DNA from 3 places in the Halomonas sp. XH26 genome. Region 1 is predicted to be linked to each of the others. Evidence: predicted binding sites of a transcription regulator. Region 1 holds the regulator's gene; each other region holds the start of a gene.
What was found. The regulator sigma-54, encoded in region 1, starts transcription at its own class of promoters, with help from an activator protein. The targets are predictions, from matches to a motif close to TGGCACNNNNNTTGCTNT.

Region 2: glnL (nitrogen regulation protein NR(II)) is a predicted target of sigma-54. The motif match lies at 3,003-3,020, and genes of this name have one in related genera.
Region 3: speB (agmatinase) is a predicted target of sigma-54. The motif match lies at 6,315-6,332, and genes of this name have one in related genera.

What each region holds. Positions count from the first base shown of each region.
Region 1 is NZ_CP071889.1:2,356,797-2,364,699, forward strand. Features, by position in the region: gene lptA (lipopolysaccharide transport periplasmic protein LptA) at 1-193, shown strand, start outside; gene lptB (LPS export ABC transporter ATP-binding protein) at 272-997, shown strand; gene J4377_RS10975 (RNA polymerase factor sigma-54) at 1,103-2,518, shown strand; gene hpf (ribosome hibernation-promoting factor, HPF/YfiA family) at 2,616-2,924, shown strand; gene ptsN (PTS IIA-like nitrogen regulatory protein PtsN) at 2,929-3,399, shown strand; gene rapZ (RNase adapter RapZ) at 3,474-4,388, shown strand; gene J4377_RS10995 (HPr family phosphocarrier protein) at 4,434-4,703, shown strand; gene pmbA (metalloprotease PmbA) at 4,775-6,115, opposite strand; gene yjgA (ribosome biogenesis factor YjgA) at 6,212-6,733, shown strand; gene tldD (metalloprotease TldD) at 6,828-7,903, opposite strand, start outside.
Region 2 is NZ_CP071889.1:277,344-285,246, reverse strand. Features, by position in the region: gene J4377_RS01340 (ChaN family lipoprotein) at 1-381, shown strand, start outside; gene glnG (nitrogen regulation protein NR(I)) at 461-1,891, opposite strand; gene glnL (nitrogen regulation protein NR(II)) at 1,888-2,946, opposite strand; gene glnA (glutamate--ammonia ligase) at 3,306-4,712, opposite strand; gene J4377_RS01320 (hypothetical protein) at 5,184-5,807, shown strand; gene J4377_RS01315 (acyltransferase family protein) at 5,838-6,863, opposite strand; gene J4377_RS01310 (esterase family protein) at 6,981-7,903, shown strand, end outside.
Region 3 is NZ_CP071889.1:3,440,030-3,447,932, reverse strand. Features, by position in the region: gene mtnA (S-methyl-5-thioribose-1-phosphate isomerase) at 1-415, shown strand, start outside; gene J4377_RS15830 (carbohydrate ABC transporter permease) at 421-1,263, opposite strand; gene J4377_RS15825 (carbohydrate ABC transporter permease) at 1,260-2,144, opposite strand; gene J4377_RS15820 (ABC transporter substrate-binding protein) at 2,208-3,488, opposite strand; gene J4377_RS15815 (ABC transporter ATP-binding protein) at 3,518-4,648, opposite strand; gene J4377_RS15810 (sigma-54-dependent Fis family transcriptional regulator) at 4,763-6,181, opposite strand; gene speB (agmatinase) at 6,381-7,331, shown strand; gene J4377_RS15800 (YjiH family protein) at 7,467-7,903, shown strand, end outside.

The DNA.
Region 1 (7,903 bases):
AAAACGTATTATTTATCATGTTGCCGAGCGTCGGGTAGAGCTCATTGACCAAGCGGAACTGACCCAGCAAGCAGATCGCTTTGAAGGTGGGCGATTAGAGTACTTTATAGACCAAGGTGTGGTTCAGGCGCGTTCTGATGTTAGTGGTGGTGAGCCACAACGTATCCGCATGACTCTTCAGCCGGAACAATAGGAGTGTCCAGTGGCGACCAATAACGCAGAGCCCGCACCTCAAACCACAGCCTCAGAATCAGCATCAGAAAGCGCGCCGATAAAAACACTTTATGCCCAACACTTAGCTAAAAGCTATAAACGCCGCCGTGTCGTTAAGGATATTAACCTAGAGATATCTCAAGGCAGCGTGGTAGGGCTACTAGGCCCCAATGGCGCAGGCAAAACGACATCGTTTTATATGATTGTCGGCTTGGTAAAGTCTGATGCGGGAAAGGTTGGCATTGATGAGCTTGATTTAACCCATGCCCCCATGCACGAACGTGCAATGGCTGGTATTGGCTACTTGCCTCAGGAAGCCTCTATTTTTCGCAAACTTACCGTCGCCGACAACATCATGGCAATCCTGGAAACCCGCAAAGAGCTCGATCGTAGCGCCAGGGAGCAGCGCCTTGAGTCGCTACTGGAAGATTTTCACATCACGCACATTCGTGACAACTTCGGCATGAGTCTTTCGGGCGGAGAGCGTAGACGTGTTGAGATTGCCCGCTCCCTCGCGACCGAGCCTGCCTTTATCCTGCTTGATGAGCCGTTTGCCGGCGTTGATCCAATCTCAGTGGGCGATATTAAAACGATCATTCGAGCCCTCAAAAAGCGCCATATCGGCGTGCTGATCACTGATCATAACGTCAGGGAAACACTGGATATTTGCGATATTGCTTACATTGTAGGTGACGGCCATATCATCGCCAGTGGCCCCCCTCAGGAAATTCTCAACAACCAGCGGGTAAGAGACGTTTACTTGGGGGCTGATTTCCGCTTGTAAACAGCCATCTGTAGAAAAAATAGTAGTGGTGGCATACTTATTGCACTTGCACCAAGCCATAACTCGCACTAGGGTGGAGCTTTCTGATTAACGAGCGGTTCTCAGATGGTCATGAAAGCTTCTCTTCAATTGCGTATCGGTACACAGCTGACCATGACACCTCAGCTGCAGCAGGCCATCGCCCTGTTACAGCTATCAACGCTGGACCTCCGTCAAGAAATTCAGCAAGCACTTGATGCCAATCCAATGCTTGAGCAGGAAGATGAGTTCGGCGAACAGGCCGTTAGTGAACCCCAGGAAGCTGAATGGTCCGAAAGCATTCCTAACGAACTCTCAACTGACAGTGACTGGTCAGACACTTATCAAGACCTTGGTAGCCATGGTGCCAGCAGCGAGGGGCCTGACTTTGAGCGTCAAGCCGCTGGTCAAAGTTTGCATGGCCACTTACTTTGGCAACTCGCCATGACAGATTTTTCACCACGCGACCACGCCATTGCTGAAAGCCTCATCGATGCACTGGATGCCAACGGCTACCTAACCCAGCCTCTCAATGACATTCGCGAAGGACTTAAAGCCCAAGGGCATGAAGGCCTTAGCCAGCGTGAAGTTGAAACAACCTTGCTTCGTCTTCAACAGTTTGAGCCCACCGGTGTATTTGCTCGCGACCTGCGGGAGTGTTTAATGCTGCAGCTCGCCTCACTACCGGAAGATACACCGCTGCTTATGCCTGCCAAGCGGTTAGTGCGTCAATTTCTGGAAGCGCTTGGTAAGGATGATGTGCGTTTGCTAAAGCGGCGGTTAAGTCTAGATGATGAGCAGCTTGATGATGTCATCCGCTTGATCCGCAGCCTTGATCCTCGCCCAGGAAGTGCCTTTGGCGACACTGATGACAGCTATGTAACGCCAGATTTAGTCGTACGCCATGACCACGAAGGATGGCACCTGGAGCTAAATCCTGAGGCATTGCCGCGCTTGCGCATTCAACCTGACTACGCAAGCCTGATCAAACGGGCTGACAAGAGCCAAGATAACCAATTTTTAAAAGAGCATCTCCAAGAAGCTCGCTGGCTCATCAAGAGCCTTTCAAGTCGAAATGATACGCTACTGCGGGTGGGCCGAGAAATCATAGCTCGCCAGATAGGCTTTCTGGAACACGGCGAAGAAGCCATGAAACCGCTGATTTTAGCCGATATCGCAGACGCCGTAGAAATGCATGAATCCACTATTTCCAGGGTCACCACCCAGAAATACATTCATACTCCGCGCGGAGTGTTTGAGCTCAAATACTTCTTTTCAAGCCAAGTAAGTGGCCAGGACGGCGGTGACAGTCACTCCAGCACCGCCATCCGCGCTCGAATCAAAAAACTGGTGCAAGATGAACCGCCCGGGAAACCTCTCTCAGACAGCCGCCTCGTGGCGCTATTGGAAGAGGGTGGCATTAATGTGGCAAGGCGAACGGTGGCCAAATATCGCGAGTCGATGGGTATACCCTCTTCAAGCGAACGCCGCCGTTTACGCTAATAAAACAGTGCTAACGAACAAAGTCTGTCTAAGGGCTTTGCAATAGCGCAAAAAGGGTTACAATCGAAGAACAGTCCGATGGATAAGGAGCACGTCAATGCAAGTAAATATCACTGGTCATCACGTAGATCTGACTGACGCCTTGCGTGACTATGTAAATGAGAAGCTGGAACGCGTTGAGCGCCATTATGACAATATCACCACCGTACAAGTGACCTTATCTGTTGAAAAGGAGCGCCAGCAAGCTGCCTGCACCCTGCATGCTGCAGGTGCCGATCTACACGCAGAAGCATTAGACAACGATATGTACGCTGCGATTGATGCACTAGCGGACAAAATTGATCGTCAACTCGTTAAACACAAGGAAAAAGCACAAGCTCGCGCCCAAGGCGCTGGCGTGCGTTAACTCAATGACGTTGGAAACTATTCTTCCCCCGGAGCGCGTGCTGTATGACGTCCCCGGGGGCAGCAAAAAAAGGGTGCTGGAATTTTTCAGCACCTTTATTGCGCAAAACACGCCAAGCCTAGATAGCCAAGAAGTCTTCAGCCGCCTGATTGGTCGTGAGCGTTTGGGTAGCACTGGAATAGGCAACGGCGTTGCTATTCCTCACGCCCGTAGCCCTCACTGCAGCTCGCCTATCGCTGGTTTTTTAAAGTTAGCTGAGCCAGTAGATTTCGATGCTATTGATGGCGACCCCGTCGACCTTGTTTTCGTACTTTTAGTGCCCGAAGAGGCGGACGACACGCACTTAGCCTTATTAGGGCAAGTGGCGTCCATCATGAACAACGTTGACACACGTCAGCAGCTTCGTAGAGCGGCTAGCCAACGTGAGCTATTGGACCTTATTACAGCAAAAATTCGTGAACAACCTGTTACCTAAATGGTCCACCGCTAGACACTGCCTACTAGTTTAACGTTTACCTCCATTTTTATTGGCATGCCAAGAGAAACTCTATGCAACTGGTGATCATTAGCGGCCGTTCAGGGTCCGGTAAATCTATCGCCTTACAAGCGTTAGAAGATCTTGGCTATTGTGCCATCGATAATTTGCCCGCCATGTTACTCGGCTCCCTTGTGGATGAGCTTCGCGAGCAAGGGGCACGCCCTCAACTAGCGGTAAGTATCGATGCGCGTAATTTACCAGCTGCGCTAAAGCAGCTGCCAAAAATGCTTGAATCTTTGCGTCAGAAAAGCATTCACTTCCAGGTTATCTATCTAACCACCGATGCGCGAATTCTTCTTGAGCGATACTCAGCCACGCGTCGTCGCCACCCTCTTACGCGTGATAGTGACATGACGCTTGAAGAGGCCATCAATAAAGAAGAAGAAACCCTGCTCGACATCCGTGATCTTGCCGACCTGATGATCGACACATCGCGTCTGTCGGTTCATGACCTGCGCCGCCGAATAACGGATCAGGTTGCCCAACAGCGTGAAGATAGATTAACGCTGACACTAGAGTCATTTGGCTATAAACGTGGCGTCCCACTTGACGCTGATCTCGTCTTTGACGTGCGCTGCTTACCAAATCCCTACTGGGACCCTACGCTGCGCCAATACACTGGGCGTGACGCGAACATCATCAACTTTCTTAAGGGATATCCCGTCGTAGAAGAAATGCGCAATGATATCCAGACATGGTTGGAAAAGTGGCTACCCGCTTACCAAAATAGCCAGCGCAGTTATATGACTATTGCTATTGGCTGTACCGGCGGGCAGCACCGTTCTGTCTATATGGTGGAACAACTGGCACAAATGCTGGTGAAACAAGCGGGAGAGGTTCAACTCCGTCATCGTGAGCTAGGCCTGCAGTACACCCTAAGTGAACAGCAGCCCTCCACATCCGAGCCTTCAACAAACGCGCAATAAGCAACGCCTTTTCTTCACGACCCCACTCGGCTAAAAGGAACCAGAGTGCCAGAAAGAACCTTAACACTCACTAATCAGCGCGGCCTTCATGCTCGTGCAGCGACAAAACTCGTCAAGTGTAGCCAACAGTTTTCGGCCAACATTCACGTTTACAAACAACAGCAAATGGCTGATGCGGCCAACATTATGTCGTTATTGATGCTGGCCGCCCCTTGTGGCACTGAACTTAGAGTCCATGCGGAAGGCGACGACGCCGAACAAGCACTAGAGGCCATTGAAGCACTATTCGACGCACGTTTTGACGAAGAGCACTAACATCAGTGAATACCACTGACATCATTAAAACAGCATCAGCCAACGTGTTAACTGAGCTGTTAGCTAAGGTGTTAGTTACCAGCGACGGTCATTGCATCAATTAGCCAGCTACCCGTGTGAATACTGCCACGGGTATCGATGTCATCACCGACTGCGACCAAGCCAGCAAACATGCTATTCAAATTACTGGCAATAGTGAACTCCTCGATAGGGTGCTGTATTTCACCATTTTCAACCCAAAAGCCGGCAGCACCTCGCGAATAGTCGCCAGTCACGCCGTTAACCCCCTGTCCCATTAGCTCAGTCACCCAAATGCCACGCCCCATCTGCTTCAGCAAATCATCTCGGGGCGTCAGCGGCGCTAACAAACGTAAATTGCGTGCCCCACCTGCATTACCTGTAGATTGCATACCTAAACGCCGCGCACTGTAAGCAGACAGCATATAGCTAGCCACACTACCCTGATCAATAAAGCGATTGTTGCGAGTTTGAACGCCTTCAGCATCAAACGGCGAGCTAGCCGTCGCACCCACCTCCATAGGCCGCTCTTCCAAGCCAAACCAGCTCGGGAATAGCTGGCTACCTAAACGATCACATAAGAAAGAGGATTCGCGATAAAGCGCCCCACCTGCCAACGCCCCCATCAAGTGACCTACTAAGCCGCTGGAAAGTGACGGGTCGAACAGCACCGGAAAGGTACCTGTTGGCGGCCGTTGAGCGCCTAACCGACGTAGCGTGCGTGACGCCGCTTCGCGGCCAACCTCCGCGGGATCTCGAAGCATGGCGGGATTACGTGCCGAGGTATAATCGTAATCGCGCTGCATGCCCTTCTCATCCTGTGCAATCAGCATGCAGGAAAGTGAATGACTACTGCCTTTCTGGGTGCCGAGGAAACCGTGGCTGTTAGCGTAAACTCGCACTCCCTCACCACTGGATAGCGAAGCGCCTTCCGACTGATGAATTCCCGCAACATCACGCCCCGCTTTCTCACATGCCAGCGCCAAATCGATTGCTTCATCAGTCGTCAACGACCATGGATAATGCACTTTAAGGTCAGGTAGGTCAGTTGCCATTAGCGACGCATCTGCTAACCCTGCGGCAGGGTCCTCCCCCGTATAACGGGCAATTGCCAGGGCTTTCTCTACCGTGGCTTTAATTGACGCGCTGCTGGCATCGGTAGACGAGGCGCTGCCCTTGCGCTGCCCAACATATAGCGTAATGGCAATTCCTTGATCACGTGAAAGTTCGACAGTTTCCACCTCTCCAAGACGCACGCTTATCCCAAGGCCTTGATCTACACTAGCGCCGACTTCAGCAGCATCTGCGCCTAATTTTTTTGCCAGCGCAAGCGCCTCTTCAGCACGCTGGGTTAACAGCACCTGCTGGGCCGCTGCATCAAATGCTTGTGCCATTTTGGCCTCCTTTTCGCCTGAATCGCATTGGCGGATCAATGTTGTGGTCGCAGCCTGATATAATGCTGCAAACGAAACTAATTAGTGAGTTCTAGTATGCCTAAGCAACGCCCCGAACCCCTCGATATTGATGAACAAGAAGAGCGCCCTAGTAAGTCTCAGCTCAAGCGGGAAATGCATGCTCTCCAGGCGCTTGGCGAAACGCTTATCGCGATGAAACCAGCCGAGCGCGCAAAATTTCCGCTCTCTGACGACATGTTACGCGCCATAGAAGAAACCTCTCGCATCCGCTCCCATGAAGGCCGCCGTCGCCATATGCAATATGTGGGCAAGCTTATTCGCAAAGAAGACCTTACTGCCATACAGGGTGTCTTCGACGCTATCGAGCAGGAAAAAGAGCAGCGCGATCATGCCTTTCACCGGCTAGAAAAATGGCGCGATCGGTTAGTCGAAGAAGGCGACAGCGCTGTCGATCTATTTATGGCGGAATACCCTAACGCTGACCGTCAGGTAATACGACAACTAGTGCGCAATGCGCGTAAAGAGCGTGAGCAAAGTAAACCACCGACCAGCTCGCGCAAGCTGTTCAAACACTTACGCGATACGCTGGCACTCTAACCCCTATATGTCTCAATGACTGGGCCATAAAGGCTAGTTCATAAGGACCAAGTCATTAAGACCAAGTCATCAAGACCAAGTGATGACAATCAAGTCACGAAGACTGAGTGCCGCCGACCGTCAGCTCATCCAGCTTAAGGGTGGGCTGACCGACGCCTACCGGCACACCCTGTCCCTCTTTGCCGCAGACACCGATACCTGTATCCATTTCCATATCATGGCCAATCATTGAAACACGCCCCATTGCCTCAGGACCGTTGCCAATCAAGGTAGCCCCTTTAACAGGCGCAGTAATTTTGCCATCTTCAATGAGGTAGGCTTCGCTGGCTGAAAAAACGAACTTGCCTGATGTAATATCGACCTGACCACCACCGAAACTGACCGCATAGATACCGCGCTTAACGCTTTTGATAATGTCGGCGGGTTCATCTTGGCCTGCCAGCATGACAGTATTGGTCATACGCGGCATCGGCAAATGGGCAAAAGATTCACGCCGCGCATTACCCGTTGGCGCCATATTCATTAACCGTGCATTAAGCTTATCTTGCATATAGCCAGTTAAAATACCGTCTTCAATCAGCGGCGTGTATTGCCCTGGCGTGCCTTCATCATCCACGCTTAACGAACCACGGCAGTCAGCAACGGTAGCATCATCGACGACCGTCACACCTTTCGCCGCAACACGTTTCCCCATCTGCCCTGCAAACGCTGAACTACCCTTACGATTAAAATCACCTTCAAGCCCGTGGCCCACCGCTTCATGAAGCAAAATACCTGGCCAGCCAGCGCCGAGAACAACCGGCATTTGACCAGCAGGTGCATCGACTGCCTCTAGGTTAACTAAGGCTTGGCGAACAGCTTCTTTCGCATAGCGTTCCGCTACGTTTTCATCTCGCAGCCTGGACATGGAGTAACGACCGCCGCCCCCAGCACCGCCTCGCTCTCGCCGACCATTTTTAGCCGCGATAACACTTACATTAAAACGGACTAATGGGCGGATATCTGCCGCTAAGGTGCCATCACTGGCACGCACTAACACCACTTCATAAGTGCCTGACAATGAGGCGCTCACTTGGCTAATACAGGGGTCAGCTGCACGCGCGATGCGGTCTGCTTCTTTTAACATTGCCACTTTTTCGTCAGCAGTAAGCCCCGCCAACGGATCAAGTC
Region 2 (7,903 bases), 2.0 Mb from region 1:
AGCAGCGTGCCTGCCGACCAGCGGCATCATATACCTGCACCGCTACCGCCAAGCGCTGGCTATGAAATGCGCTTAAAAGACGTATTTGACCAGCATGCAATGGATGACGACGACCCCGCTATGCTGAAACGCTTTTTACAGGCCCAACTTAGCTGGGACGTCGCGATGGCCGAAGGGCTGGCTAACGCCGCCGTAGAGGGTAAATTGGCCGTTGGCTTAATGGGTTTAGGCCATGTGATTTATCATGATGGTGTGCCCCACCAACTTGATGGGCTAGGGGTGGATCACACCTTCAGCTTACTGCCCTGGTCAACAGAAACCTGTGAGCCACCCGACCCTGCATTAGCAGATGCTGTTTTTGTACTGCCAGCGGCGGAGTAACCGCTAACAGATGGGTTGCGAATAGATTGATCGCGAATAGATTGGTCACTAACAGGTTATTCGTTAAAAGAATGGTCAGTTAGGCATCATCTGCCAGCGCAGGCAGCAGCGTTTTCAATTTACGGGTAAGAGTATTGCGCCCCCAGCCGAGTAATTCGGCGGCTTCTCCTTTGCGTCCACCGGTATGTTTCAGTGCCGTTTCAATCAGAATGCGCTCAAAATCCGGCACGGCTTCCTCCAACAGGTGGGTATGGCCTTCCGCCAGGGCGTGGTCAGCCCAATCCCTGAACGCGGAACGCCAATCGCCATAAACACTACCTTCGGAAGCGTTGACCGAGCGCAGCTCTGGGGGCAAGTCCTCAATGAGAATTTCGCGACCAGAAGCCATTACCGTTAGCCAACGGCAAATATTTTCTAATTGACGAACATTACCCGGCCACGGCAAACGAGTAAGGTGCGCTTCTGCTTCGGGCGTTAACACCTTGATATCTGTGGTCAGCTCTTTGGCAGCTTCCGCTAAGAAATGACGCGTTAAACGCGGAATATCCTCCCGACGTTCGGAAAGGCGCGGCAGATGAACGCGAATCACGTTTAAGCGGTGGAACAAGTCCTCCCGGAACCGCCCATCGTCAACTAACGATTCTAGGTTCTGATGGGTAGCAGCAATAATACGTACATCGACTTTTACAGGCGTATGGCCGCCCACGCGATAGAATTCACCATCCGCTAACACACGTAGCAAGCGCGTTTGCGTTTCAGCGGGCATATCACCAATTTCATCGAGAAACAGCGTTCCGCCGTTAGCCTGTTCAAAGCGACCTTGGCGCTGTTGTGCTGCCCCTGTAAACGCGCCCTTCTCATGGCCGAATAGTTCGGACTCAATCAAGTCCCGGGGAATCGCTGCCATGTTCAGCGCAATAAACGGCTTGCCCGCTCGTGGGCTATGTTGATGGAGCGCCTGAGCAACACGCTCTTTACCGGTGCCAGACTCACCGTTAATTAACACCGTGATGTGGGAGTGGGAAAGCCGCCCGATGGCGCGAAACACTTCCTGCATAGCAGGTGCTTCACCAATAATCTCAGCACTCAACCCTTCCGGCACGCTGACCGGGCGCTGACGCTCTCTTGCATGAGCGACCGCACGACGCACCAGCGCCAGCGCTTCGTCCACATCAAAGGGTTTCGGCAGGTATTCAAAGGCACCCCCTTGGTAAGACGCCACGGCACTGTCGAGATCCGAATGCGCGGTCATCACAATCACAGGCAGGTCAGGGTGTGCATCACGCACCCGGGACATTAAATCCAGCCCATCAATGCCGGGCATACGAATGTCAGTCACCAGGACATCCGGTGGATTTTCTAACAGTCGCTCCAGCGCGGTATCGGCGCGTTCAATACACTCTATATCCAGGTCTGGCTGCGCTAAGGCCCGCTCTAATACCCAACGGATGGCGCGGTCATCATCGACAATAACCACTCGTGCTACATCGGTTTGTGTCGCCTCAGTCATGACGCTTCTCCGGTGAAATTAACAACCAATGGAATCAGTAAACGAAATTCGGTATGTCCTGGGCGTGAGTCGCATTCGATCAATCCTTGATGTTGGTGCAAAATCGATTGAGCAATTGATAGCCCCAGGCCGCTACCTTCAGCGCGCCCAGACACCATGGGATAGAAAAGCGTTTCACGTAACGTTTCAGGTATGCCAGGGCCATTATCAATAACCCCCACTTCACTGACTAAACGATGGCGTTCAGCCCCCAGCGTAAATTGGCGGCGTGCGCGGGTGCGCAACATAAGCTCCGGCGAAGGCGTTGCTGCATCACTCATGGCCTGTACCGCGTTACGTGCCACATTCAACACCGCTTGGATCATTTGAGATTCATCGCCAGAAAGATCCGGCAAACTCGGGTCATAATCACGACGGACCTCAACATGCGGATGCTCGGCAATCAGCAGCGCTCGCACCCGCTCTAACACCTTATGGATATTGACCGGCTCATGTTTGACGATGCGATTGGGGCCCAACATGGAGTCGACCAAATCTCGCAGCCGATCCACCTCTTCCACAATAATATGGGTGAATTCACGTAGTGCAGGATCGTCCAGATCGCGCTCCAATAATTGGGCAGCACCGCGAATCCCGCCCAAAGGGTTTTTAACTTCATGAGCCAAGCCCCGCGCCAACACTTTGATTGTCTCTTGCCGTGTGGTCAGCGCTTCTTCCCGGGAAATCTGCATTAGCCGATCACGGGGCTCTACTTCGAGTAATAGTTCATCGGCTGAAAGCGGGGTCACGGTGTAGTCCACCGTTAATGGCTCGCTGTTCAGCGGCGTAATACGTGCTTCGCGTTGGGTATAGGGATGAAAGGCATCTCGCGCTTTAGCGAGGACATCATCAATACTCTCATCGCCCCCTAACAGCGTGTCTAAACTAATGCCCTGCACACGGCTAAAACTCACCGCTAGCAACGCTTCCGCTGCCGGATTCATCCAGCGAACGCGGAGTTCACCGTCTAGCAGTAAGACTGCGGTGGTGAGGTGTTCAAGTAAGCGCTGGTACATGGCGTATCCTGAAGCGTCGCTGTAAAAAATAGCGTTATCGAGCGTATGAAAGAGAAACTGCAAAAAGCGCGCCAATTGACAACTTGCACGGCTAATGAGCAGGAGGCGAGGATGTAGCGAGCCGTTATAGCGCAGTCCTAGCAGTCAGCTTGTCACTTATTGCACCATTATAGTGCACATGACTCATCGTCAATAAAAATACTCACCGCATCAGTGCGGTGCCGCAGACAGCGCTCTCCCCTTGCAAACAGACCTCTTCAACTCACTATCCAATGGTATAAAAAAACCCCGCCGAAGCGGGGTTTTAGGCCAGTCACACCCGAGGAGGTGGTACTAGCTGCTGTGCTTAGCAATCGCTCTTAACAGCTGTAGTACATATCGAACTCAATCGGGTGAGTGGTCATGCGAATGCGCTCCACTTCTTCCATCTTGAGGTCGATGTATGCATCGATCATATCATCAGTAAACACGCCACCTTCGGTCAAGAACGCGCGGTCTGCATCGAGTGCTTCCAACGCTTGGTCCAGGCTGTTGGCAACGGTCGGTACTGACTTACCTTCTTCAGGCGGCAGGTCGTACAAATTTTTATCCATGGCATCGCCAGGATGTATCTTATTCTTAATACCGTCGATACCCGCCATCAGCAGAGCTGCGAACGCCAGGTAGGGGTTAGCAGTTGGGTCAGGGAAACGTGTTTCAACACGCTTACCTTTCGGGCTCGCGGTGTACGGAATACGGATAGAGGCAGAACGGTTGCGAGCGCTGTAGGCCAACATAACCGGCGCTTCAAAGCCTGGCACCAAACGCTTATATGAGTTGGTAGACGCGTTAGTGAAGGCGTTCAGAGCACGAGCGTGCTTGATCACACCGCCAATGTAGTAAAGCGCCATTTCAGAAAGCCCAGCGTACTCGTCACCCGCGAACTGGTTCTGACCATCTTTCCAGAACGACTGGTGTACGTGCATACCAGACCCGTTGTCACCAACAAGCGGCTTCGGCATGAACGTAGCGGTTTTGCCGTAAGCGTGAGCCACGTTGTGGATCACGTATTTCATTTCCTGAACTTCGTCAGCTTTCTTCACCAACGTGTTGAATTTAACGCCGATTTCGTTCTGACCCGCGTTAGCAACCTCGTGGTGGTGAACCTCAACGGTCTGGCCAATCGCTTCCAGGGTGTTACACATTGCACCACGAATGTCATGGAAACTATCAACCGGGGGAACCGGGAAGTAGCCGCCTTTAACGCGCGGGCGGTGCCCCAAGTTACCGCCTTCTACCTGATTACTGGTCGCCCAAGCGCCTTCATCAGAGGTAATTTTGTACATGGAACCCTGAATGTCAGATTTCCAATGGACTTCGTCGAAAATGAAGAACTCAGGCTCAGGGCCAAAGAAGGCGGTGTCGCCCAGGCCGGTGGACTGCAGGTAAGCTTCTGCGCGCTTGGCAATAGAACGCGGGTCACGGTCATAGCCCTGCATAGTGGCAGGCTCGATGATATCGCAACGCAGGATCAGGGTAGCGTCTTCGGTGAAGGGGTCGAGGAAACCAGTACCATCTTCAGGGCGAAGAATCATGTCGGATTCGTTGATGCCTTTCCAGCCCTCGATAGAGGAACCATCGAACATCTGACCATTTTCGAAAAACTCTTCATCCACGTCCCGTGCCGGTACGGTGACGTGCTGCTCTTTACCGCGCGTGTCGGTGAAACGCAGATCTACCCATTTAACATCATGTTCTTCGATTAGCGCGAGAGTCTTGGCTGACATAGTGTCCTCCGGTATGAACGTGGCTTAAGCTTGTGACAGTAAGCTACCGATAAAAGAGTTATTAAACAAACCGGCTATCGTTGTAGCACGCCGAGAGGCATCTGCCTACGACCCGCTAGCCGCTGCCTAATACTAAGCACGGAACATGCCAACCTTGCACCAATATGGCATAAAAAAACAACAAGCAGTTGTTTTATAAAAGATAAAAAATAAAATACTGTGCTTCTTCATGTAGCATAATGCTCTACGAAAGAACGAACTTAGCCCTAAAAAGGCACTTAGCTCAGAAAAACGCACCAATAAAGACCAACCAGAGGCCCACAAGCACCAACATGGTGCATATAAAGCATCTATTATTTTCCTCATCACTGTAAACTTTAGCTTGATACCAAAAGAAACTCACACCTACAATTGATTACAAACAGATAGATTTAATAACAAACAGGTTTCACAACACAGGAAGCCACTCACATGGGCACGGTCTGCTTTATTGTTGATGCGTCAGTCACAGGTGCCCTTTTACCACGTCACCTGCGCGCTATTCGCCAAACAGCCTTTGCAGACCACACACTTCCCATTATCGTGACCAGCGCCACCACCGATCCACGCATTCCGGACATTGAGCAACGCTACCGCGTACACTTTCTCGTTACCCCTTCTCAGCCACTGGGCGCAAGAATCAATCAAGCAGCATATCTCAGCCAAGCTGATTGGTTGCTGATTGCAATGCAGCAACGGCCGCTAGCAGCCAAACTATGGTGTCTACTTTATCCCCAGCTAGACACGTACACGCTGGATGCTTTTTTGATTGGCAGCGAACCACCCCGCTTATCCGAACGACTACTCCAGTGCTTTTTAGGCGCAGGCGTCGCTGTTCCTCCCTACATAGCAATCAGGCGCACGTGGTTAGAACGCTTAGGCGGCTTAGACCCAGAGCTAGATGAAGCAGCGCTTGCTGATTTACTACAGCGCCTTTACGCATGCCCTACCCGTTTACAAACGTTCAGCCTGGAAGCATCAGGGCTTACCCGTGACTCGCCATCAAGGAGTAACAAACCCTACCGACCTCCCCCCAACTCGCATACGGATACTTAACGTCTCTTATGGCTTAGGATATCTTGCTGGCTAAATGTTCAAACGCTTGCCAAATAGCATTGCTCCCGTCGTCGTAGTGTTAACCATATTATTCAGCACAATCGAGCAAATACCACCGACGAGAATTAACAGCACGGCATAGATCATAAGCGGCAACCTGGAAGGCCCCACGACAGCATCGGTTAACGCGAAAAACATAGGGTGGGCCAAATAAATACCAAACGAGTACGCATTGATATAACGCACCCAGCGTGGCGCTTTACGACCTTTTAAGTAATGCATTAACCAAAGTGTAAACAGCACAAAGAAAGGTATTACCCACACTTCTTTTGAAGAAAAAACTATCCAACCAGCGAATGTGAGTGCAACGATCAACACCACAAACCCAATTAGCCAATAGGGCTGCGCTAGCCTTTGCAGCCATTTAGGTTGCTCAAACGGATCGGCCTGAGGGGCCAGCGGGTAATAGCGAACTAACACCAGCGCCAGAAAAAACAGATATATCCACCCCAACGGCGCAATCCATAACAGATATCCAGGCGGCTCAACGTCCAACCAATACGCCAACCCCCAGTATGCCATGCTAACTAAGCACCCACCCCAGAGCCACGGCACAGGATTAAAGCGCCACAACCGGAAGTGGGTATAGCACCAATAAGCCGCGTAAAACTGCATGGCAATAATCAAAAAATAGCCATGCCATCCCGCATAAATAAAATACTCTTTAGCATTGTTTATAAAACCGACAGGGTTATCGCTATTCGCTAACCGCACCCACTCTGCCGTCGAGTAAATAAAGCCGTACACCAAATAAGGCAGCATGACGTATTTAACACGCTGAAGAAGAAAACCAGGAGGTACTTGTTTATCGTATCGAACGGCAAAAACAAACACCGAGATAAACAAAAATATGGGCGTACCCAGCACCAGAGGAAGTCGCATTAGATCGGTGACTACATTATCAACGCGCTGATTCAAGTGATCCAACCAATGAAACAGGAATACCGCGATACACCCGTAAGCACGCAGCCAATAAATCTCCTCGATTTTTTGCATCCGCTCCCTCTCTGCTTCCTTGGCATCAGTCCGTTGGCTGCTACCTTCAGTAAATTGAACAGGGACTCACTCTGCGTTGTCCGACTACTGCAACGCCATTAAATTCCGGGAGGCTTCGTGTTTGGAACATCAACAGCAAGACCCGTTACCCTGCTAATACGACATATTACGGGCCTAGTGAGTTGGCTTTTCTTAAGCACTCACGCCTTAGCTGGCGATGTTTCCTACCAACAGTTTTTCTCGCCCACCTTAGGCCATGACTACCCTTATACCGTGTATTTACCCGATAACTATGACACGGATGCGTCTACGCCTTACCCAGTGGTTTATTTACTTCATGGATCGTTTGGAAACGAGAAAGACTGGGTGACACGGGGCAAACTCCCCCAAACAGCTGACCGCTTAATCGCAGCAGGCCACCTGCCACCGATGGTATTTATCATGCCAGGCAGCCGTAGTTGGTGGGTAGATGGATACAACGAGGCAGCGCGTAGTGCTTTCTTTAAAGACTTACTGCCGCATATTGAAAGCACCTATCATGTCGGCAGTGAACGCCACTTGCGAGGCGTTGCAGGATTGTCTGCCGGCGGTTACGGCGCGCTTAATTTTGCCCTAGAGCGCCCTGAGCTGTTCGCAGCCGTTGCCGCCCTGAGCCCGGCCAGTTACGCACCAACGCCGCCTGCTAATTCATCGGCACGCCGCCACCCAGCGTTTTTAAATGAACAAGGTCTATTTGACCGCGAACGCTGGGAAGCTCTTAATTACACGGCTCACCTAGAGGATTACCGGCTACACGTCACTCCACGAACAACCGGAGAGCGTGATATGTCGCCAGTGCCGCTTTATATCAGTGCAGGGCGCAGCGATGTTTACGATGCAGAGTTTCACGCCCGTCTGTTGCGCCAAACGATGGAGCGCATTCAGCCAGGCGACGTGCGACTTGACCTTTACCCGGGTGGCCACACCTGGCGCGTATGGCGAGCCAGCCTGCCTGCCGCCCTAAACTTCATGTTTCAGCATATCGATCAACCTGCCGCTGG
Region 3 (7,903 bases), 1.1 Mb from region 1:
TGACAGCATGGCCGCGAGCTTAATGGCCGCGGGGAAAGTCGATAAAGTCATGGTCGGTGCCGACCGCATTTGTGCCAACGGTGACTTCGCCAACAAAGTGGGTACTTACATGCTGGCGGTGATTGCTCACTATCATCAGGTGCCGTTCTATGTAGTGGCCCCTTACACCACGGTAGATCCCGCCTGCGCCACTGGCGCCGAGATTCCTATTGAACAGCGTGACGGCGCCGAAATACGCGGTGTTTCGGGTGCCTTTGGCGACGTAGTGTGGGCACCCAGCGATGCTCCCGTATGGAACCCTGCCTTTGATGTTACACCCGCCAAGCTGGTCACCGCCTGGGTGCTAGACACTGGCACCTTCGATGCCGCCGCGATAGTGCGTGGCGAACACTGCCAGGGGCGTGCAGAAAGATAGTGATCCTAGCGAATCCCCGCTCTTAAAAACGACTGCACGAACTGGCGTTGGAAGAGCAAAAAGGCAATTAGCAGCGGGGCGATGCTTAACAGCGTCGCAGCGCTAACGGTCGCCCAGTTAACCCCAGTTTCGGGCGCGGAAAATACCCCTAACCCTACCGTTAGCGGGCGGCTCTCTACCGAGTTGGTCACCACTAATGGCCAGATAAAGTTATTCCAGTGGTGGCTAATCGAGACCAGCCCATAAGCAAGATAGGTAGGCTTGGCTAGCGGTACGTAGACCTTCCACAAAATTTCCAGCCAGTTGCAGCCTTCGATACGCGCGGCGTCTTCCAGCTCTCGGGGGATGGTTTTAAACGTTTGGCGGAGCAGAAAAATACCCAGGGCGCTAGCCACATAAGGTAAGCCAATCCCGGTGATGGTGTTGATCAGCCCCAGCCCACTAGCGATGCGGTAGTTCTCGACAATCAGCACTTCGGGGAACACAAAGAGCTGAATCAGCACCAGCATAAACAGAACGTTCTTGCCGGGAATCGGAAAGCGCGCAAAGGCAAACGCCGCCAGGGTACAGACCACAAACTGGCCAATCACTACTCCCGTTACCAGCGCAAAGGTGTTCAGGTAGTAGCGGGCAAAGGGTGCTTGAGACCAGGCGTTAGTGAAGTTCTCCAGCGTCAGCGGGGCGAAAAGCGCAAAGTTGACCATAAACTCGCTAGGGTGGAAGGCGGCCCAAAAGGCGTACAGCAGCGGAAAAATCCAAATAATCGCCAGTAGCCACGCGGCCACGGTTTCCAGCGTTGGGATTGAGAAGAAGCGGGAGCGGTGCGCATAGGCAGTGGTCGTATTCATTGATAGTGCGTCCTGCGATCTAAAATCGTGAACTTAAGCGTGGCCACTACCGCGAGCACTAGCAGAATCACCACCGTAATGGTGGCTGCCGTGGTGCGGTCAAAGAACGAGAACGCATTCTCGTAGACGTAGTAGAGCAGCAGGTTGGTGGCGTTGTTGGGCCCACCCTTGGTCAAGATAAATAGGTGATCCACGACCCGTACCGAGTTAATCAGCGCATTGATGAGCACAAACAGCGTGGTGGGCATGAGTAGTGGAAAGGTGACGCGCCAAAAGAAGCTCCAGCGGCTAGTGCCTTCTAAATCAGCCGCCTCTTTTAACTCGGGTGGCATACTCTGTAGCGCCGCCAAGTAGAAGATCATAAAAAAGCCGGCCTCCTTCCACACCGACATCACGATCACCGAACTTAATGCAAGGTTTGGATCGCCCAGCCAGTTCACCCCAGAAAAGCCCAGCATACCGAGCAGTTTATTGAATAGGCCAATTTGCGGCGCATAGAAAAACATCCAGATATTGGCGGCAGCGATCATGGGTAGAATCGTCGGCGTAAAGTAGGCCATGCGCACAAAGCCCCGACCGCGAAGCTTGCCATTGACGAATAGCGCCATACCCAAAGCCAGCGCGATAGACGTAGGAATCGTACCGACGGCGTAGATTAAGTTGTTACGCGCTACTTTCCAAAACGTCGGGTCATCGAACAACACTTGATAATTTTCAAGGCCTACGAATTCAGTGGGTGCACCGCGAAAGCCGGGTAAAAACAGACTGTTAATGACCGTCGTCACGGTCGGTAAATAAGCAAAAGTCGTCAGCAGTACTGCAGCGGGCAGTAGCAGAAGCGCGCCATAGAGCTGCATTTTGCGGTGGTTGGTGAATGACATAGAGACGTACCGCACGTTGGAAAAGCCGGGGCGCGCCCCGGCGAACAGTAAAATGGCTAACGATTAGCGGGCGTAGCGGCGTAACACGCTATCGGCCTCTTGCTGCGCTTGGCTAAGCGCTTCTTGCGCTGTCATTTGACCGGTCAGCGCTGCTTGCACGGCGTTATCCAAGGCGCGGCGAATGCGGCCACCCTGGTAAGTGGAAAGCTCTGCTGTGCCGTGTTCGAGCTGGTCACGGGCGACCGCGGCGGGTGGGAACTCTTCCACATAGCCTTGCAGCGCGTCGGTTTCGTAAGCGGCGGGGCTAACGCCCATATAGCCGGTTTCAATCGACCAGGCGGCAGCTCGCTCGGGAGCGGTCATCCAGCGGATAAAGGTCATCGCTGCGCGCTGCTCTTCTTCTGTCGTATCTTCAAAAATGTAGAAGTTACCACCACCGGTGGGGCTGCCACGCTGGGTTTTCATCGGCAGCATAGCGACGCCAAAATCAAAATTGGCTTCGCTGCGTACCGCGGTCAGGTTGCCCGTGGTGTGCCACATCATCGCCGTGGACTCTTCTAGGAAGTTCTGGCGCAGGGTGCCCCACTCAATGGTGCCGTTAGGCATGGCATTGTGCTCGGTGGCCAATGATACCCAGTACTCCAGCGCTTCAACCGCTGCGGGGTCGTCGAAGTAGACCTCGGTGCCATCTTCGCTCATTAGCCGGTGGCCGTTCTGAAAGGCAAAGGCCTGGAACATCCAGTAGGGGTAGCCAGTCGATGGCACCATCACGCCCCACTGCTCGCCGTTGGAGGCTTCGCGCACGGTGGCGGCCATTTCGGCCATCTCTTGCCAATTCTCAGGGGGCGTTTCGGGGTCTAGGCCAGCGGCTTCAAAAGCGTTTTTGTTCCAGAACAGTACGATGGTGGAGCGCTGGAAGGGGATGCCGTAGGTTTTGCCATCCAACTGGCCATTTTCCATCAGCCCTGGGTAGAAGCCATCGAGCCATTCGCGCTCTTCATCGGTTTCGACCAGGTCATCAAAGGCGACGATGGCGTTCTGCTCAATCAGCTCGTACAGATCGATGGAGAACATGACCGACAGCTGCGGCGTTTCACCCGCTTCCATCGCCGACATGGCGCGCACGCGGGTGTCGTCGTAGTTACCGGCGTAGATCGCTTCCACATTGATATCGGGGTATTCGCTTTCAAACTCTTCCACCAGATTATCAACGACGTCGGTGAGTGCACCGCCCACTGCGACCGGGTAGTACATGGTCAGATCGACGCTATCCGCGTTTACCTGGGCGGCGCTAAACAAGCCCGCTGCCAGAGCGGTCATTGCAAAAGGGGTACGCAAACGCATAAGAGACTCCGCAAGTGTCAATACTGCTGTCAGTGTTGGAAAGAGCCCACCGCCGGTGGGCGAGGAATGCTGCGAGATGAGCTGGGTAAGGGGAACGTCGTCAGGTCATCCCGCCGCAGGCCTTCAGCATCGAAAAGGTGTGTATTCTCTGACGTCCAGTAGAGGCTACATGGCTGACCTGTCAGTGCCTGCTTGCCGCTAAGCCGCACGCGTAGGGTGTGCGACCCCACTGCCACATAAGCAATGGTATCCGCTCCCAGGTACTCTTCACTTAATACGTTAGCGGGTACGCCGGAACCGGGGGCGATACGCAGTTCGATATCTTCCGGGCGGATGCCCAAGTGTCCACCAGCGGCATCCAAGGGAGCTACGTGGGTACTTGGTTCGCCTTCGATAACGGCACCATCTTTACCGGCTACTAGTGGCAGCAGGTTCATGGCGGGGCTGCCAATAAAACTGGCGGCAAAAGCGCTAGCGGGGCGGTTATAAAGCTCGTCCGGAGTGCCGTCCTGGACGATTTTGCCGTGCTGCATCAGAATCACACGATCTCCCATGCTCATCGCTTCCACTTGGTCGTGGGTGACGTAAATCACCGTCATATTCAGGCGACTTTGTAGTGCTTTGATTTCCCTACGCATGTCGCTGCGTAGCCGAGCGTCCAGGTTGGATAGCGGTTCATCCATCAGGCAGATCGGGTGTTCGGAAATAATTGAGCGCGCCAAAGCAACCCGTTGGCGTTGGCCGCCGGAAAGTTGCGCAGGTTTGCGGTCTAGGTAATCGGTTAAATCAACCAGTTCGGCGACCTTGGCCAGTCGCTGGCGCTGCTCATCTTTGGGTACCTTGCGGCTGCGCAGGCCAAAAACGATATTGTCGGCAACGCTCAAATGCGGAAACAGCGCGTAGGACTGAAACACCATGCTCAGCCCTCGGTCGCCGGGCGGCAGACGGGTAACGTCGCGCTCGCCGATATGAATACGCCCATCGCTGGCCTCTTCCAGGCCCGCGATCATGCGCAGCGTGGTGGATTTACCACAGCCTGAAGGGCCGAGCAGAATGACAAATTGCCCAGGCGTGACGTCGAAGGAGATGTCATCGACGGCAGTAGTCGCGTCCCAACGTTTAGTGACGCGTTCCAAGCGAATACGCGATTGGTTTGACATAGCACACACATCACCGGCTGTTGGTTGTTATTGGTTCAGCTTGTGTTGAAGGTGTTGCCGTTGTATGACACTTACATGGATGGTTGATGACGGCGGTTGTGTCAAGCGGAAAATTCACTTGGTGACTTTGATGCCATAACGCTGAAGCCTGCGCACCACGCTGGATTGGCTAATCCCCAGCCGCTCAGCAATGGCGTACGTGCTGGGAAGCGTTTTGCTCAACGCTTCCAGTGTTTCGCGCTCTAGTCTGGCTAGGTACTGCTTTAGGGTTTCCTCTGGTGCTAAGGCGGCGACTAACGAAGAGGTTGACGTTTGCGCTAGATTAGCAGGGGGCTGCTCCGTAAAGGGGTGAGGACTAGGTGCTTCAATTTGATCCGTTGGGCTGGATAGCCAGGCTCTGTCTAGCCAGTTTTCAAGCTCGCGGACGTTACCTGGCCAGTCGCTTCCCATTAACGTTGACCATACTGGATTGCCCAGGATTTTTTGCCGCCCATAGCGTTGGTTAAGGCGTTTCAAACAGGCTTCCACGAGATCAGGAATATCTTCTCGGCGGTCGCGTAAAGGGGGAAGCGTGACCGGTATGACGTTGAGACGGTAGTAAAGGTCCAGACGAAATAGGCCCGCTTCTACTTGTTTAGCTAAATTCTGATTCGTGGCGACAACTAAGCGAAAGTCCACTTTGCGCGGTCGTGTATCGCCTAACCGGGTAAGGCTTCCGTCCTGGATAACTTTTAGCAGTTTGGTTTGCATTAGTAAGGGAAGCTCACCGATTTCATCGAGAAACAGCGTGCCACCTTCTGCTTGCTCTAATAAGCCTGCTTTTCCTTGGCGAGCCGCGCCGCTGAACGCGCCGGGCTGATAGCCAAACATCTCAGACTCAAATAAGTTTTCGGGAATGGCCGCACAGTTAACCTCAATAAAGGGATGGTTATGGCGTTTGCTCCAACGGTGCAACTGTTTGGCAAACGCGGTTTTTCCCACGCCCGACTCTCCCAGCATCAATACATTAGCGTCTGAGGGGGCGACCCGTTTGAGAAGCAAGGCGACTTCACGCATAACGTGGCTTCGCGCCTGCAAGTTATCCAGCGCGTCGTCCAGCGCTTGCTCCTCGGCATCGGGGGCTGCTTGGCTACGTTTTAAGTGCTCACTAAAGCGCTTCTGGAGTAGTGCATATTCGTCTTGTAGGAGCTGTAAATCGGTTAAGTCTCTGGAGCGGCTGATAACACGCTCCAACTTTCCATTCACAAAGACAGGGTAGGCTTCAGCAATCACACGGCGTCCGGTGCCTGTTACCTGCATAAGTTGGGCTGGCTGGTGGGTGCGCATCACTTCTAAGGTGATGGATGGCTTCAAGATGCCTGCTTGCTGAAGCTGATAAACGCTATTGCCTAGCAGCTCTTCCCGGGGCGCACCATAAACAGCCTCAGCACCGGGGCTAATATCAAGCACTCGACCCTCTCCGCTGACGATAAAGAAGTGATCGTTGGCGGTTTCCACAATGGTTTTTAGCACGCACTTATCGATTTCACTCATAGCGATTGTCTCTTGAGCAACCTGTGATTCATTTTTGCATCGATGATGCATATATGACTTAAGTGTACGTGATTTTGATTCATTACTGCATCGATAATGGCTGAAAGCCCTATTGTTAGGGCGTTTAGAGACTTGGCATGTTCTGTGCAATGTAGTTGTTATTCAGCGCTACAACATGAACAACGCCAAGGAGATCTGTATGTCTGATTTTAACCAGCCGCTTGGGGGCAATAGCATGCCGCGCTTTGGTGGGCCAGCCACCATGATGCGTTTACCCACCCAGGAAAGCGCCGCTGGCTTAGATGCTGCTTTTATCGGTATTCCAATGGATATTGGTACGTCTAACCGCCCTGGTACGCGTCTTGGCCCACGTCAGATTCGTGATGAATCTCGCATGCTTCGACCCTATAACATGGCTACCCGCGCCGCCCCGTTTGAAAGTTTACAAGTGGCCGATATAGGTGACGTGCCCATCAACACGTTTCACCTGCCCAAAAGTGTGGACATCATCACGGCCTTTTATGATGACGTGCTTAAACACAACTGCATTCCGCTGACGTTGGGCGGCGAACACACCCTGACACTGCCCATTTTACGTGCCATTGCCAAAAAGCATGGGCCAGTGGGGCTGATCCATATTGATGCCCATGCCGATGTGAACGAGCACATGTTCGGTGAGCCGATTGCCCATGGCACGCCGTTTCGCCGTGCCCAGGAAGAAGGCCTGTTAGCCCACGGCAAAGTGGTGCAAATCGGCCTTCGTGGTACCGGTTATGCCGCCGAAGATTTTGATTGGTGCCGAAGCCAGGGTTTCCGCGTTGTTCCCGCTGAAGAGTGCTGGCATCGCTCGCTTGCTCCCTTGATGGAAGAAGTGCGCGAGCAGATGGGCGATGTGCCTGTCTATATCAGCTTCGATATCGATGGCTTGGATCCTTCTGTTGCGCCAGGAACGGGAACGGTAGAGATGGGCGGACTGACCTCAGCGCAAGGGCTAGAAATTGTGCGCGGTGCGGCAGGCTTGAACATCGTCGGCTGTGATCTAGTGGAAGTGTCGCCTCCTTATGATCCCAGCGGTAATACCGCATTGATGGGCGCCACACTGCTGTACGAAATGCTCTGCGTGCTGCCGGGCGTGAAACACAGTGATTAAGCTGTCCTGAAATAGCTAATAAATAAAAGCGCTTACCTGACAAAGCGCTAATGGTCAGAGAAATGGCAGGCTGCTTATTGCCTGCCAGGACGCCACCAGCCCACCTCCAATAATCACTTCTAATAGGTGAACCGTATGTCTTTCTCTCAAGTAAAATTGGATGATGCCGAGCCGTCGGCTCCAATTCACCGTGCCCATTTGCTGAAGTTTTTGATTCCCTCCTTAATTGGCGTCCTCTTGTTTTTGGTGCCTTTTCAAGTGGGAGGAACGATTAATATTGGCATGGGCCTAATGGCCGATGGGTTGCAGTCGCTGCTTGGTTCTGCACTACCTGCCATTGCCATGCTAGTCCTATGTCTGTCCGTAGTGATAACGCTTTACGTTAAAGTGGCAAAGCCTAACTGGGCGCAACGTGGGCACTTTCAAGAGATGTTTGACGTAGACACTATTTGGGTAGTGATGCGCATCTTAGGTGCCATCTTTGTCGTCATGACCTTTTTCCAAGTCGGCCCAGAATTTGTGACGGCACCGTTTACTGGCGGCGTAATGCTCAATGATTTGGCGCCGGTGCT